3 regions of the Variovorax palleresanus genome follow, and region 2 is predicted to be linked to each of the others. Evidence: predicted binding sites of a transcription regulator. Region 2 holds the regulator's gene; each other region holds the start of a gene.
The links. Region 2 encodes sigma-54, which starts transcription at its own class of promoters, with help from an activator protein. Its sites were predicted from a motif close to TGGCANGNAANCTGCTTT; they were not measured.
Positions count from the first base shown of each region.

Region 1: a site for sigma-54 is predicted at 2,748-2,765, ahead of ACJ7Z0_RS15460 (pilin). Genes of this name have one in related genera too.
Region 3: a site for sigma-54 is predicted at 2,013-2,030, ahead of ACJ7Z0_RS08075 (ammonium transporter). Genes of this name have one in related genera too.

Region 1 is NZ_JBJNVP010000002.1:2,447,401-2,452,134, reverse strand. Features, by position in the region: gene ACJ7Z0_RS15470 (CHASE2 domain-containing protein) at 1-1,784, shown strand, start outside; gene ACJ7Z0_RS15465 (3',5'-cyclic-nucleotide phosphodiesterase) at 1,814-2,617, shown strand; gene ACJ7Z0_RS15460 (pilin) at 2,822-3,337, shown strand; gene ACJ7Z0_RS15455 (sterol desaturase family protein) at 3,401-4,255, shown strand; gene ACJ7Z0_RS15450 (pilin) at 4,423-4,734, shown strand, end outside.
Region 2 is NZ_JBJNVP010000002.1:3,130,583-3,135,316, reverse strand. Features, by position in the region: gene ACJ7Z0_RS18635 (phospholipase D family protein) at 1-837, opposite strand, end outside; gene rpoN (RNA polymerase factor sigma-54) at 848-2,443, opposite strand; gene lptB (LPS export ABC transporter ATP-binding protein) at 2,461-3,255, opposite strand; gene lptA (lipopolysaccharide transport periplasmic protein LptA) at 3,252-3,980, opposite strand; gene ACJ7Z0_RS18615 (thiol:disulfide interchange protein DsbA/DsbL) at 4,135-4,734, opposite strand, start outside.
Region 3 is NZ_JBJNVP010000002.1:933,515-938,248, reverse strand. Features, by position in the region: gene ACJ7Z0_RS08085 (acyltransferase family protein) at 1-866, opposite strand, end outside; gene ACJ7Z0_RS08080 (LytTR family DNA-binding domain-containing protein) at 1,029-1,919, shown strand; gene ACJ7Z0_RS08075 (ammonium transporter) at 2,100-3,302, shown strand; gene ACJ7Z0_RS08070 (Fic family protein) at 3,337-4,509, shown strand; gene ACJ7Z0_RS08065 (M14 family metallopeptidase) at 4,620-4,734, shown strand, end outside.

The sequences.
Region 1 (4,734 bases), 680 kb from region 2:
TCACCCGCACCGAAAAGCCGAGCGCGAAAGGCCAGTTGCCCGCGGCTCCGTTGCTCCAGCCCGAGGCATTTCCGCCGGGCCACGGCTACGCAACGGCCTGGAACGGCTTTGGCGCCAACCTGCCCGTGCTGGCCGCCGCCGCGCCTGCGTCGGGGTTCGTCAACACACTGGTCTCGTCGACGGGCGATGGCGCCATCCGCGCCGCACCCCTCATTGCGCGCTACGAAGGCGATGCGGCGCGGTCCGGCTACTACGAATCGCTCGGTCTCGCCGTCTACCGGCTGGCCAACGGCGGCCCGCCTGTGCTGCCGGCCTTTGCCTCCGGTGGCGCCGTGCCCCGGCTCCAATCCCTGCTGGTGGGCCGCCTGCGCGTGCCGGTCGACGAAACCGCCAGCATGCAGGTGCCGTTTCGCGGCCCCGGCGGCGCGAATGGCGGCTCGTTCCGCTACGTGGCCGCCGCCGACGTGCTCGAAGGCCGGCTCGCACCAGGCGAGCTGAAAGACAGGATCGTGCTCGTCGGCGCCACTGCGCCTGGCCTGCAAGACCTGCGCGTCACGCCCGTGGGTGCCGGTTTTCCAGGTGTGGAGGTGCACGCCAACGTCGTGTCGGCCATGCTCGACCACCGCCTGCTCGCGGTGCCCGACTACGCCGCCGGCTACGAAGTGCTGAGCCTCTTGGCCGCGGGCCTGGTGCTGGCGCTGGGCCTCTCGCTGCTGCCAGCCACGCGCGCCCTTCTGCTGGGCATTGCCACCGTGGCTGCGCTGGTCGGCGCAAACGCCTGGCTTTACCTAGGCCACGGCCTTGTGCTGCCGCTGGCCACGTCCCTGGCCATGGCGGCGCTGGCCTTCGTGCTCAACATGGGCTGGGGTTACTTCATCGAGTCCCGCGCGCGCCGTGGGCTGGTGCGGCTCTTCGGCACCTACGTGCCGCCGCAGCTGGTCGACGAAATGCTCAGGGACCCCGGCCGCTACAGCATGCATGCCGAGAGCAAGCAGATGACCGTCATGTTCTGCGACATGCGCGGCTTTACCAGGCTGTCGGAGCAGATGGCACCGGCCGAGCTCCAGGCCTTTTTGAACACCCTGTTCAGCCGCCTCACCAATGTCATCAGCGCGCACCGCGGCACCGTCGACAAATACATGGGCGACTGCGTCATGGCCTTCTGGGGCGCGCCCGTCGACACCCCCGACCACGCCACGCTGGCCGTGCGGGCCGCGCTCGAAATGGCGCACACCGTGCGCGACATCAACCAGGCCCAGCGCGCCGTCGGGCGCCCCGAAATCAGCGTGGGCATCGGCATCAACAGCGGCGTCATGTGCGTGGGCGACATGGGCTCCGTGGCACGGCGCAGCTATACCGTGGTTGGCGATGCGGTCAATCTCGCGTCGCGCCTCGAGGGCCTCAGCGCGCACTACGGCGTGGAGATCGTCGCCAGCGGCGCCACCCGCGAACTCGCGCCCCGCTGCCTCTGGCAGGAGCTCGACAGCGTGCTCGTCAAGGGCAAGGCACAGGCCGTTGCCGTCTTCACGCCCCTGGCCGCCGACACCGAACAAGCCCAAGGCCCCGCGGCCGAGCAGCGATCCCAGCACTTGCAGCGCTGGGCGCAGGTACTTGACGCCTACCGCCGCCAGGACTGGGCGATGGGCCGGACCCTGCTGGACCCATTGCTCGCCGCAGATGCCAAAAAAGTCCTTTACCAGCTCTACGCCCAGCGATTAGCCTCGATGGCGTTGCGGCCTCAAGACCCCGAATGGGACGGCGCAACCCGGTTTGAAACCAAATGACCACAAACACAAGCGGGGGGTCTTTCTCAATGCAGGTTCGCGTGCTGGGCTGCTCGGGTGCCATTGCCAAGGACTGCCGCACCACCTCGTTCCTCGTCGACACCGACCTGCTCGTTGATGCGGGCACCGGCGTGGGCGACCTCACGCTCGACGAGATGGCCCGCATCGACGACGTGGTGCTCACCCACTGCCACCTCGACCACATTGCCGCGCTCCCTCTCATGCTCGACGCCGTGGGCGGCCGCCGCACCCGCCCGCTGCGCGTGCACGCCCTGCGCGCCACCATCGAGGCGCTGCGCGCCCATGTGTTCAACAACGTCATCTGGCCCGATTTCGAGAGCATTCCCAGCCCCGAAGCCCCCTTCGTGAGTTTTCACGACATCGCCGTCGGCCAGACCCTGCAACTGGGCAGCGCCACGCCCAAGCGCGTCGAAGTGCTGCCCGCCGTGCACACCGTGCCCGCCTGCGGCTTTGCCGTGAGCCGCGCCGAAGGCGGTGCGAACTGGGTCTTTTCAGGCGACACCGAGCGCAACGCCCCCTTCTGGGACCGCGTCAACGCGCTGGACGTGGCCATGCTCGTCATAGAAACCGCCTTCAGCAACCGCGAGCAGGCCCTGGCCGACCGCAGCCTCCACCTGTCACCCAAGGTGCTGGCCGACGAGCTGGCGCACATCGAGCCAGGCAGGAAATACCCGATCTACATCACCCACACCAAGCCCGCCGAAACCGAAGAAATCATGAACCAGATCGACGCGCTGGTGGGGCATCAGGTGGCCGGCTTGGCGCAGCGGGACATTCGGTGGCTTAAGGCGGACGGAGTATTGACTTTTTGAGTCCGGCGGACGACCGGGCATGACAAAATTGTCACGTTCTGTAGCATCTCGGAGCGGAATGTGTCACTTGATGTAAATTTAGTGTTAACAAAAGTGTTCATTTCCATGGCGAAGTGGCCTCCCGGACGGGTGGCACAGATGCTGCGGAAGAAACTGCGCTCCGGGCTGGTTCCCGGGCTCTACCAACCAACCTGGAGTTTTTGAATGAACCGTCGTTTGATCGCACGCAACGTGCAAAAGGGTTTCACCCTTATCGAACTGATGATCGTTGTGGCGATCATCGGTATCTTGGCTGCTATTGCTATCCCCCAGTACCAAACGTACATCGCCAAGTCGCAGGTCTCGCGCGCTGTTGGCGAAACTGGCGCCATCAAGACTGCTATCGAAGACTGCATGAACAACGGCCGGACCACCATCGGTGCAGCTGCTGGCGAGTGCAATCCTGGTGCTACCGCTTCGAGCATCCTCTCCGGTACTGCGCAAGCTGGCGCTCCGACTGTGACCGGCGCAGGCTATCCAGTGGTGACGATCACCGCTTCTGCCGGCACGGCTTCGATCCTGGGTACCTTCGGCAACAAGGCCGCTAACACGCTGACGGCCGGCACCGCGAAGGCAATCACCTGGAACCGTGATGCCAACGGCACGTGGACTTGCACCAGCACCGCTGATGTCAAGTACAACACGGCTGCCTGCGGCGCTGCCGTCGCTGCCTCGCCGTAATTTACATTTACGTCACAAGAGGCCGCCTTCGGGCGGCTTTTTCGTTGCTACGGTGGGGTGTAAATGAACGAATCGATTGAGTCAATCCTTAATACGCTATGGTACCAATGGGATTGTGTAAAAGAACTCATCCTTTTGACGACGGGCGGAGTACTAATCGCCATTTTGATTAACAAGTGCAATTGGCGGGATGAGCTACGAAGACTGCGCCCTTCGAGTCTTCGAGTCAATCTGATGGTGTATTTCGTTGACGCTTTGATTGTGGCGGCGCCAATCTCCGTGCTGGTCGGCGTTATTTATCGGGTGCTAGACTCAAGGGGGTTGATATTCTTTGCCCCCACGCTGGATGCTATGCCGGTGTGGATGGCCGGCATGATTTGTATTGCAACCGGTGATTTCGTCGGATATTGGCGTCACCGGCTTGAACACTCTCCTATACTCTGGTCAGCTCATTCGCTCCATCACAGCGACGAGGAAATGACTTGGTTCACATTGTTTAGATTTCATCCGATCAATCGGGTTTCGACTGCTGTTATAGATTACGGTGTTTTATTTCTTCTCGGATTTCCGCTTTGGGCAATCGCGTTTGCTGGTTCAGTTCGACATTTTTATGGAATGTTTGTTCACATAAATAGGCCTTGGACGCTCGGAATTGCCGGCTGGTTGTTAGTCTCGCCGGCAATGCACCGATGGCATCACGTTCGCGCGGGACAAGGCATGTATAGCAACTACGCTACTGTGTTCAGCGTTTTCGACCGCGCTTTCAGAACTTTCTATGTTCCTGGGCCTTGCAACGAAAAGCTCGGTGTAGAGGGGGTCGACCATACGGAGTATCTATCCCAGATGCTCCTCCCATTTACGGACCTTTGGCAGAAAATTTGCGAATTGCGACGATCTGCGCTTTCGGCGCGGAATTGATCTGATCCCTCCGAGTCCCGTATTTTGAGGGCATTAAACGCGATCTATGCGCTAGGCTCAGACACTCTTTCGCCTGAACGATCATCAAGCACAAGACGTCAGGAGGCCCGGTCTCCGCATCTTGGCATGCGACCTGCAATGTAATCTTCCAACTGAGGAGAGAACGCATGAAGAAGAGATTGGGAAAAGATCAGGGATTCACGTTGATCGAACTAATGATCGTTGCGGCGGTGATTGGCGTGCTCGCAAGCATCGCACTACCGCAATATCAGACATACGTATCGCGCGTTCAAGTAACTCGCGTCATGTCGGAAGTCGCCGCCTTGCGGACGATAGTTGAAACCTGCGTCATCGAGGGGCGTACGAGTGTAGGCGTGGGAGCTTCGCAATGCGACCCTGGCGCCGCGGGCTCTTCGCTCATGACCATGCCCGCAGCGAACGGCGCCGCTCCTTCGTTGTCAGAGCTCCCCGCCGGCGCC
Region 2 (4,734 bases):
GCCGAGCAGGTCGTTGGGGGCGGGCCGCGGCGGCGGCGGCGTGGTGTCGGGGCCGGTGGCGGCTTCGAAGCGCTTTTGCAGTTCTTCGCGCGAAAGGCCCGTGGCCACCACCGACTGGATCGGCCGCACGTACACGCTGTTCCAGTACTGGTCGAACAGGGTGCCGAGACGCGGCATCAGCGCGCCGGTCACGAAGGTGTCGAGATCGAGAAAATTCTCGCCCGCCGTGCGCCTGAAGTACTGGTTGCCGATGTTGCGGCCGCCCGCCACCGCCATCGCGCCGTCGGCGATGAAGAGCTTGTTGTGCATGCGCCGGTTGACGCGGCTGAAGTCGAAGAGCGAGGCCGCGAAGCGCTTGAGCAGACTGCCGCGCCCGGCTGGAAACGGGTTGAAGAGGCGCAGTTCGACGTTCGGCGTGGCGGCCAGGCCGAGCAGCAGTTCGTCCTCGCCCGAAGTGTAGAGGTCGTCCATCAAGAGCCGCACGCGCACGCCCCGCTCCGCCGCATCGCGCAGGGTGCGCAGCAGGTAGCGGCCGGTCTCGTCGTTCTCGATTTGGTAGTACTGCACGTCGAGCGTGCGCTGGGCGCGCCGCGCGAGTTGGATGCGCGTGTCGAAGGCGAAATCGCCGCCCGGCATCAGGCGAAAACCGCTGAGATCGAGGTCGGGCTGCGCGGCCAGCGCGATCTTGCCGAGCGCGGTGTCGGCCGACACCGCCATGGCCCGGGTGGGTGGGCGCGGCGCTTCGTCGGGCAGGGTGGCGCAGCCGGCAACGAGCAGCGCCACCGCCACGGCCAAGACCCAGTGCCCACAGCGCGACAGCAGGCGGCGAGGGGCCATCGACGGCTTTCTACAGCGCCTTGCGGAGGTTGGCGGGCGCGATGCGCAGCGCCTCGCGGTACTTGGCCACGGTGCGCCGCGCGCATTCGATGCCCTGCTCCTTGAGCATCTCGGAAATCTGGCTGTCGGACAGCGGTTTCTTGATGCTCTCGGAACTCACGAACTGCTTGATCAGCGCGCGCACCGCGGTGCTCGACGCATTGCCGCCGGTCTCGGTGCCAAGCGCGGAGCCGAAGAAGTACTTGAGCTCGACGGTGCCGAAGGGCGTGGCCATGTACTTGGCGGTGGTCACGCGCGAGATGGTCGATTCGTGCAGGCCGAGCTCGTCGGCGATCTCGCGCAGCACCAGCGGCCGCATCGCGAGTTCACCGTGCACGAAGTAGCTCTTTTGCCGCTCGACGATGGCGTTGGAGACGCGCAGGATGGTGTCGAAGCGCTGCTGGATGTTCTTGATGAACCAGCGTGCCTCCTGCAGCCGCTGCGACAGCGCCTGGCTGCCCTCGCCCTTGTGCGACTTGAGCGCCCCGGCATAGATGTCGTGCACGCGCAGGCGCGGCATCACCTCGGGGTTGAGCATGACGCGGAACTTGACGTTGGTGCCGCGGCCGATCTTGGTGACGATCACGTCGGGGATCACGATGTTGCGCTCGACATCGACAAAACGGCGGCCCGGCTTGGGCTCCAGGCGCGAAATGATCTGCAGCGCCGAGCGAACCAGCTCTTCGTTGGTGCGGGTGAGCGTGGCCAGGCGCTTGAAGTCGCGCCGCGCGAGCAGCTCCATCGGCTGCTTGCAGATGGCGATGGCGGTCTTGCGGACCAGGGCGTGTTCTTCGGTTTCGTCTTCGCTGGCGAGCGCGCGCAGCTGGATGCCGAGGCATTCGCCCAGGTCGCGCGCGCCGACGCCGGCCGGCTCCAGGCTTTGCAGCAGGCCGAGCGCCACCTGGAAGTGATGCACCAGCTCGTCGAACTGGTCGTTGTCGTCGCCCGCGAGGCCCGAGGCCAGCGCCGGCAGCGAATCTTCGAGGTAGCCGTCGTCGTTGAGCGATTCGATCAGGAAGCGCAGCGCGGCGCAGTCGTTCTCGTTGAGCCGCAGGCTCAGCGCCTGCCGGTGCAGGAAGGACTGCAGCGACTCCTGGCTGCGCGCGAGTTCGGTGGCGTCGGCGCGCTCGTCGTCGCCCAGGTTGTTCTGGCGCGCGGGAGCATCGCTGCCCCACTCGCTGTCGTCCGGCGCCATGTCGACGGTGCCGTCGCCTTCCCAGTCGGGCTCGCGCTCGGTGGCGTCGGCGGCGGGAACGTCGGTTTCGGCCGCGGCCGTGGTTTCGCTGGAGGTGGTGGCCGCGCTGCTCGCCGGAGCCGAGGCGAAGTCGCTCTCGCCGGCCTCGCCCGATGATTCATCGCGCGGCATCGGGGTATCGATGGCATCGAGGCCGAATTCCTCGCGCGCCGCTTCTTCCGCGGTGCGTTCGAGGAACGGGTTCTCGTCGAGCATCTGCTCGACCTCCTGGCTCAGTTCGAGCGTGGAGAGCTGCAGCAGCCGGATCGACTGCTGCAGCTGCGGTGTGAGCGCCAGATGCTGCGAAACGCGAAGGGACAGCCCTTGCTTCATGGAGACCGGCTCCTCCCTTACATCCGGAAGTGCTCGCCAAGGTACACCCTGCGTACTTCGGCGTTGTCGACGATCTCCGAGGGTGTGCCTTGTGCCAGCACATGCCCGTCGCTGATGATGAACGCGTGATCGCAGATGCCCAGCGTTTCACGCACGTTGTGGTCGGTGATGAGCACGCCGATGCCGCGCTCCTTCAGGAAGCTGATGATCCGCTGGATCTCGATCACCGCGATGGGGTCGATGCCGGCAAAGGGCTCGTCCAGCAGGATGAAGCGCGGCTGGGTGGCCAGCGCGCGGGCAATTTCGACCCGGCGCCGCTCGCCGCCGGAGAGCGCGAGCGCGGGGGAATCGCGCAGATGGTCCACGCGCAGGTCGGCCAGCAGCCCCGAGAGCCGCTCTTCGGTGCGCTGCTTCGACAGGGGCGCGGGCTTGCCGTTGCCATCGGGCTCGCGCTGGAGCTCGAGCACGGCACGCACGTTTTCCTCGACCGTGAGCTTGCGGAAGATCGAGGCTTCCTGCGGCAGGTAGCTCAGGCCCATGCGGGCGCGCCGGTGGATCGGCATGTGCGCAATGGGTTCGCCGTCGATGGTGATCTCGCCGGCGTCGGCCCGCACCAGGCCCACGATCATGTAGAACGAAGTGGTCTTGCCGGCGCCGTTGGGGCCCAGGAGCCCCACGACTTCGCCCTTTTGAACGTCGAGCGAGACATCCTTGACGACCTTGCGGCTACCGTAGCTTTTTTGCAGGCCGCGCACCACCAGGCGGCTGCCCGGCGTGCCATCGGCGGTGTGGCTTCCAGCGGTTTCTATCACTTGCGCCCTTCCCCTTCGCTGCCGCTGAGCGTGGTGCTCGGCCGCAGGCCGGCACCGGGTGCCGGCTGGGGCGCTGCTGGCGCGGCCCGTCCGCCGGCCGGCGCCGAGGCGCCTGGCGCGGGCGCCGTGGCGCTCTTGGGCGTCAGGATGGTCTTCACCCGCCCACCGCCCGCGGGGGCATTCACCCCGGTGTTGGGCGGCACGGTGGAACCGTTGACCGTGTAGGTGTCGTTGCTCTGGTCGTAGACGATGAGCGCGCCGCTGCTTTCGTCGTTTGGCGTGGCGCCCAGCAGGCGGCGCATCACGGCATTGCGGATGAACTTGACGTTGTCGGCGCGGCTGTCGTACTCGATGACCTCCGATTCGCCCTCGATCCACTCGTCGGGCGCATTGCGCTTCTGCTTGTAGTAGGCCCGCTTGCCGGGAGCCGCCGTGACCACCCCGTACTGGTAGCCCTCGGCGTCCTGCCGAACGTCGATGCGCGCGCCGCGGATGATGATCGTGCCCTTGGTGACCAGCACGTTCCCCGTGAACACGCTCGTCTGCTTGAGGTCGTCATAACGCATGGCGTCGGACTCGATGTTCATCGGCTTGGTGCGGTCGGCCGTCTCGGCCAGGGCGCCCGAGGCGAGACCGGCCAGCAACAGCGCGCCAACACTCAGGCGAGCCAGGCGGCCGAAGCGGCGAACAAGAGGAGTGGTGTTGGAGTAGGAGTGCAATGTCATAGAGGCACGAAACTTGCTCTGCATTGTATGCGGCAGATGGCGCCAGCCCTGCACGCACGGATGAAAAAGCCCGCCAAAGCGGGCTTGACATCCATCCGGAAACACCGCGAAACCGGCTCTGCCGGCCGCAGGTGATACCCCCTGCAAAAGGGGGTCAGCCCTTCTTGGCTTCGCCGATCAGGAAGTTGGCGACCTGGAGCGCCTTGGTCATGTTGCCGGCCGTTTCGCCGTCCACATACCAGCGGCCGGCAATTGCCAGGGCCGGAACGCCGGCCACCCTGTAGGCGTCGGTCATCTGCGAGGCGCGCTTCGCCTTGCTGGCCACGCCGAACGAAGTAAACACCTCCTTGAACTTGGCGCCGTCCAGGCCGTTGGCGGTGGCCCAGGCAATGATGTTGGCGTCGCCGTTCACGTTCTGACGCTGCTTGTGGATCGCGTCGAACACCTTCGGCTGGAATTCGTCGACCTTGCCCAGCGTTTCGAGCGCGTAGTACAGGCGCTGCTTGGCTTCGACGTCGTTGCCCACGAAAGGCACGGGCACGCGGCGGAATGCCACTTCCTTCGGCGCCGTCTTGAGCCAGGCTTCGAGCTGCGGCTCGAAATCGTTGCAGTGCGGGCAGTTGTACGAGAAGAACTCGATCACTTCGATCTTGCCCGCGGGCGCATCGACCGCCACGCGCTTGTCGAGCACCAGGTACTCGGTTCCGGCCTTGGGCACGCGCGCCTGGGCGTGCGCGGTGTTGCCGGCCAGGGA
Region 3 (4,734 bases), 2.2 Mb from region 2:
TCCATCAGCACGCCGGAAGGTGGCCCCTTGGCGCCGAGCCGGAGCAAGATGAAAGTGGCGATCACCGCCGCAGCCAGCGCCAGCGAAACCCGCCGCAGGCGTTCCAGTTCGCGCCACACGCCCGTGTCCACGCCCATCCAGTAGCCGTACAGAAACACCGTGAAGTAGATGCTGTGCAGGTGAAAGTCGCGGATCAGGTTGTGCGTGGGCGGAAAGTGCCGGGCCAGCAGCATCGTCCAGACCAGCAGCGGAAGCGCCGGCAGCAACAGCAGCTTCCAGCCGCGCAGCCCGTTGAAGCGGCAGCGCATCCACTGGCCGGCGGGCGATTTCCACAGCGGCAGCGTCAGCGCGACGATGGCCGTGTAAGTGAACAGATAGGGCAGGTACCAGAGGTGGTTCCAGGTGATGCCGAACTCCGCGCCGGCAAAAGCCTGCTTGGGCCACGGATCGCCCATCGACAGATAGCGCAGCAAAAACGCGCCGAAGCCCGGCGCCACCAGGCCGTTGGCCACGCCCTCTGCATAGGCCTGGTAGGGCACGATCACCGCCATGCCGAAAACCAGCGGCAGCATCAGCCGCACGCCACGGCTGCGCAGCAGGCCCCAGCTGCCCTGGTGGCGGCTCAGGAAGCCCAGCGACACGCCCGAGACCAGGAACACCAAGTCCATGCGCCAGAGGTTGAGCACGCGCATCGGCCACTGCAGCCATTCGGCCGCATGCGGGCTCTTGAGGTGCCAGGGCCAGTCGGCCACGTAGTACATCGCCACGTGGTAGAGGATGACCAGCAGGAAGGCCAGCGCGCGCAGCGCGTCGATGTCGTGGCGGCGGTCGGGTGCTGCGGACCGGGTGTCAGGGGTTGCGCTCATCGGACGCTCCTCGAAAACGCGTGGGAAGGAGGGGCCGATGGTTGCGTTCTTGCGCCGCGCGCGGTCTGCCTGAGGGACGGATCGCGGCCCTTTTGTGACGAGCGGTGGGCTCCGGGGGACGAAATTTTCCCGCCGAACGCGTGGATCGCGAGAATCCCGGGCATGGGAGATTCCCGAAAAAAGAACCTGTACGAGCGCTATGAACCCATCCGCCGCTGGGTGGAAGTGGGCTTCTGGGTCGTCTTCATGGGGCTGCAGGCGGTGTTCAACACCATGGTGGCGCTGGTCGATGCGCGTGATCGCGCAGTGCCGCGCGCCACCTGGGAAATCGTGACCTGGGAGGTGTCGAGCCACTTGGTGCTGCTGGCACTGGTGCCTGCCGTGGTCGCCGTCCAGCGCCGGCTGTCGCCGCTGGCGCGCACGAATCTGCTGCGCTACCTGGCGTGGCACGCGGCCGCCAGCGTCGTCTTCAGCCTGGTGCACGTGGCCGCGATGTTCGCGCTGCGTGCCATGGTCTATTCGGCCATGGGCGAGCGCTACGACTTTGCGGGCTGGACCGGACGCTGGGGCTACGAATACCTGAAGGACGTGCGCGCCTACCTGTCAATGGTGTTCGGCATCTGGGTCTACGGTGTCTTCATGCTGCGGCTGCAAGGCGAGGCGCGCGTGCTCGATCCGCCCGAGCCCGCCCAACCCGCTCTTGTGGAACCCGCGGTGCCGCCCGCCCGGCCGGAGCGCTTTCTGGTGCGCAAGCTGCGGCGCGAATTTCTCATTGCCGCGGGCGACATCGACTGGCTCCAGGCCGAGGGCAACTACGTCGGCCTGCACGTCAATGGCCACGACTACCTGCTGCGCGCCACGCTCACCGATTTTCTGACCCAGCTCGACCCTGCCCATTTCGTGCGAGTGCACCGCAGCCACGCGGTCAACCTGGGCCGCATCAAGGAGATCGAGCCACTCGACGGTGGCGATGCCCGGCTGCACATGGCCGATGGCACCACGGTGCCGTGCAGCCGCCGCTACCGCGAAGCCCTGCGCGCAGGGGCGACTTGAGTGGCCGGGGCAGGCCCGTGAGTGTCCTGTTCCGGTGCGAGCCTGAATCGTAAAGCCCCTTTATGGCTCATTTCGCACCATCGAAGAGCCTATAGGCACCATTTTTGCTTTCTTGCGGCGCTGCTCCGAGCAATTCGGGTGCACGCACCAATTCAAACCAGAAAACTGCAAGAAGCTCCCATGGACGCACTCAAACAGGGCGCTGACGCGCTGTTCATCCTTCTCGGCGCCATCATGGTGTTGGCCATGCACGCCGGTTTCGCCTTTCTCGAACTGGGCACGGTTCGCAAGAAGAACCAGGTCAATGCGCTGGTCAAGATATTGGTCGACTTCTCGGTCTCGACCATCGTGTACTTCCTGGTCGGCTACGGCGTGGCGTACGGCACCCACTTCTTCGTGGGCGCCACCGAGCTCGCCGCCAAGAGCGGCTACGAGCTGGTGAAGTTCTTCTTCCTCTTGACCTTTGCCGCGGCCATTCCGGCCATCATCTCGGGCGGCATCGCGGAGCGCGCCAAGTTCTGGCCGCAACTGATCGCCACGGCGGTCATCGTCGGCTTCGTTTACCCGCTGTACGAGGGCATCGCCTGGAACAAGGCTTTCGGCATCCAGGCGTGGATCGCCTCGGCCACGGGCAGCGAGTTTCACGACTTCGCGGGTTCGGTGGTGGTGCATGCGGTGGGCGGCTGGCTCGCGCTGCTGGCCGTGCTGCTGCTGGGCGCGCGCCGCAACCGCTACCGCGGCGACGGCTCGCTGAGCGCGCATCCGCCGTCGAACATTCCCTTTCTGGCGCTGGGCGCCTGGGTGCTTTGCGTGGGCTGGTTCGGCTTCAACGTGATGAGCGCGCAGAGCATCGACAAGATCTCGGGCCTCGTGGCCGTCAATTCGCTCATGGCCATGGTGGGCGGCACCCTGGTGGCCCTGGCGCTCGGCAAGAACGACCCCGGCTTCGTCTACAACGGACCGCTCGCCGGCCTCGTGGCGGTGTGCGCCGGCTCCGACCTGATGCACCCGCTGGGCGCGCTGGTGGTGGGCGGCGTGGCCGGCGCCATCTTCGTGGTGATGTTCACGCTCACGCAGAACAAGTGGAAGATCGACGACGTGCTCGGCGTGTGGCCGCTGCACGGCCTGTGCGGCACCTGGGGCGGCATCGCGGCCGGCATCTTCGGCACGCAGGCGCTGGGCGGCATCGGCGGCGTGAGCCTGTGGGCGCAGCTCATCGGCACCTTGATCGGTGTGGCCTGGGCTGCGCTGGCAGGGGCGGCGGTGTACGGCGCACTCAAGGCCACGATGGGGCTGCGGCTCACGCAGGAAGAGGAATACGACGGGGCCGACCTGTCGATCCACCATATTTCGGCGACGCCGGAGCGTGAGGCCAACTGGTAGGGCCCAGCGCGACGCTGAAGCGCATTTGTCCGTGATGCGCTTCATTTTTGAAGCGTATTTGCCTAAAATGCGCTTCATGTGGATCTGGCAAGCTAAAGAATGGCCGCACTTCGAGGTCGACGCGCAGGCGCTGCAGCCCGCGCTGTCGGCTGCGCGCCTGGCACAGGGGCGCATGCTGGGCGTAGCCGGCAACCTTCAACTCATCGATCTGAGCGAACTCCAACTCGGCGAGTGGACGCAGGAAGCCATCGCTACAGCGCAGATCGAGGGTGAAACGCTGCAGGTCAATTCGGTACGGGCCTCGGCGGCCCGGCGGCTGGGGCTCACGCCCGCCGATCGCGTGCCAAAGGATGCACGCACGGAAGCCACGCTCGACATCGTTGAAGCGGCCATCGCGCGCTGGAATGAACCACTGGCAGAAGGCAGGCTCCTCGATTGGCATGCCGCGCTTTTTCCAAACGGGCGAAGCGGCATCACGCGCATCGTCACTGGTGGCTACCGTGTCCACGAAGACCCCATGCAGATCGTCACGCCGCGCATTGGCAAGCCCGACACGGTGCACTATGAAGCACCTCCTTCCCGTGATGTGCCAGCGCAGATGAAGGCGTTGCTCGAATGGTTCGAAGAAGGGCGGCAGCACCCGAAGATTGATGGCATCGTGCGCAGCGCCATCGCACACCTATGGTTCGAAGCCATTCACCCGTTCGAAGACGGCAACGGCCGCATCGGCCGGGCGCTGAGCGACTTGGCGCTGGCGCAGGACCTGCGCAGCAACCAGCGACTGTTCAGCCTCTCGCAGCAGCTGTGGCTCGACCGCGCCGGGTACTACAACCAGCTGCAGGCTGCCAGCGCGCAGGGGCATATGGATGTCACACCCTGGGTGCGCTGGTTCATCGGCTGTATCGAAAAGGCGTGCCTCTCGACGCTGGCGCAGATCCAGGCCGCAGGCGCCAAGGCCGGGTTCTGGGCCCAACTGGACACCGCGCATCCGCAACTTACGCCGAGCCAGCGCAAAGTGTTGAACAAGCTCTATGACGCCGGTCCCGATGGATTCCTGGGCGGCATGAGCACGGAGAAATATGTGGCCATTGCGGGCGTGTCGCGCGCCACCGCATATCGGGAACTGACCGAGATGGTGGCATCCGGCTTGCTCGAAAAAACGGGGCAAGGCAAGGCAACTCGGTACGCGCTCATCCGCTCGAGGTAGCTGCGAGCAGCACAAGAAGCACGAAAGCGCAGCCTGTAGCAAACTCGCCCGACCAGTCCGCTTCAATTTCGCCAACGCCAACGCCAACGCCAACGCCAACGCCAACGCCAATGACCCAAACGCCCCCCGCCCTCGAAGTCCTCCCCCGCGACCTCTCCGCCTACCGCAAGGGCAACATCGGCATCGACTACGTGCATCGCTTCGAGTCCGGCAAGCCCGGCCCGC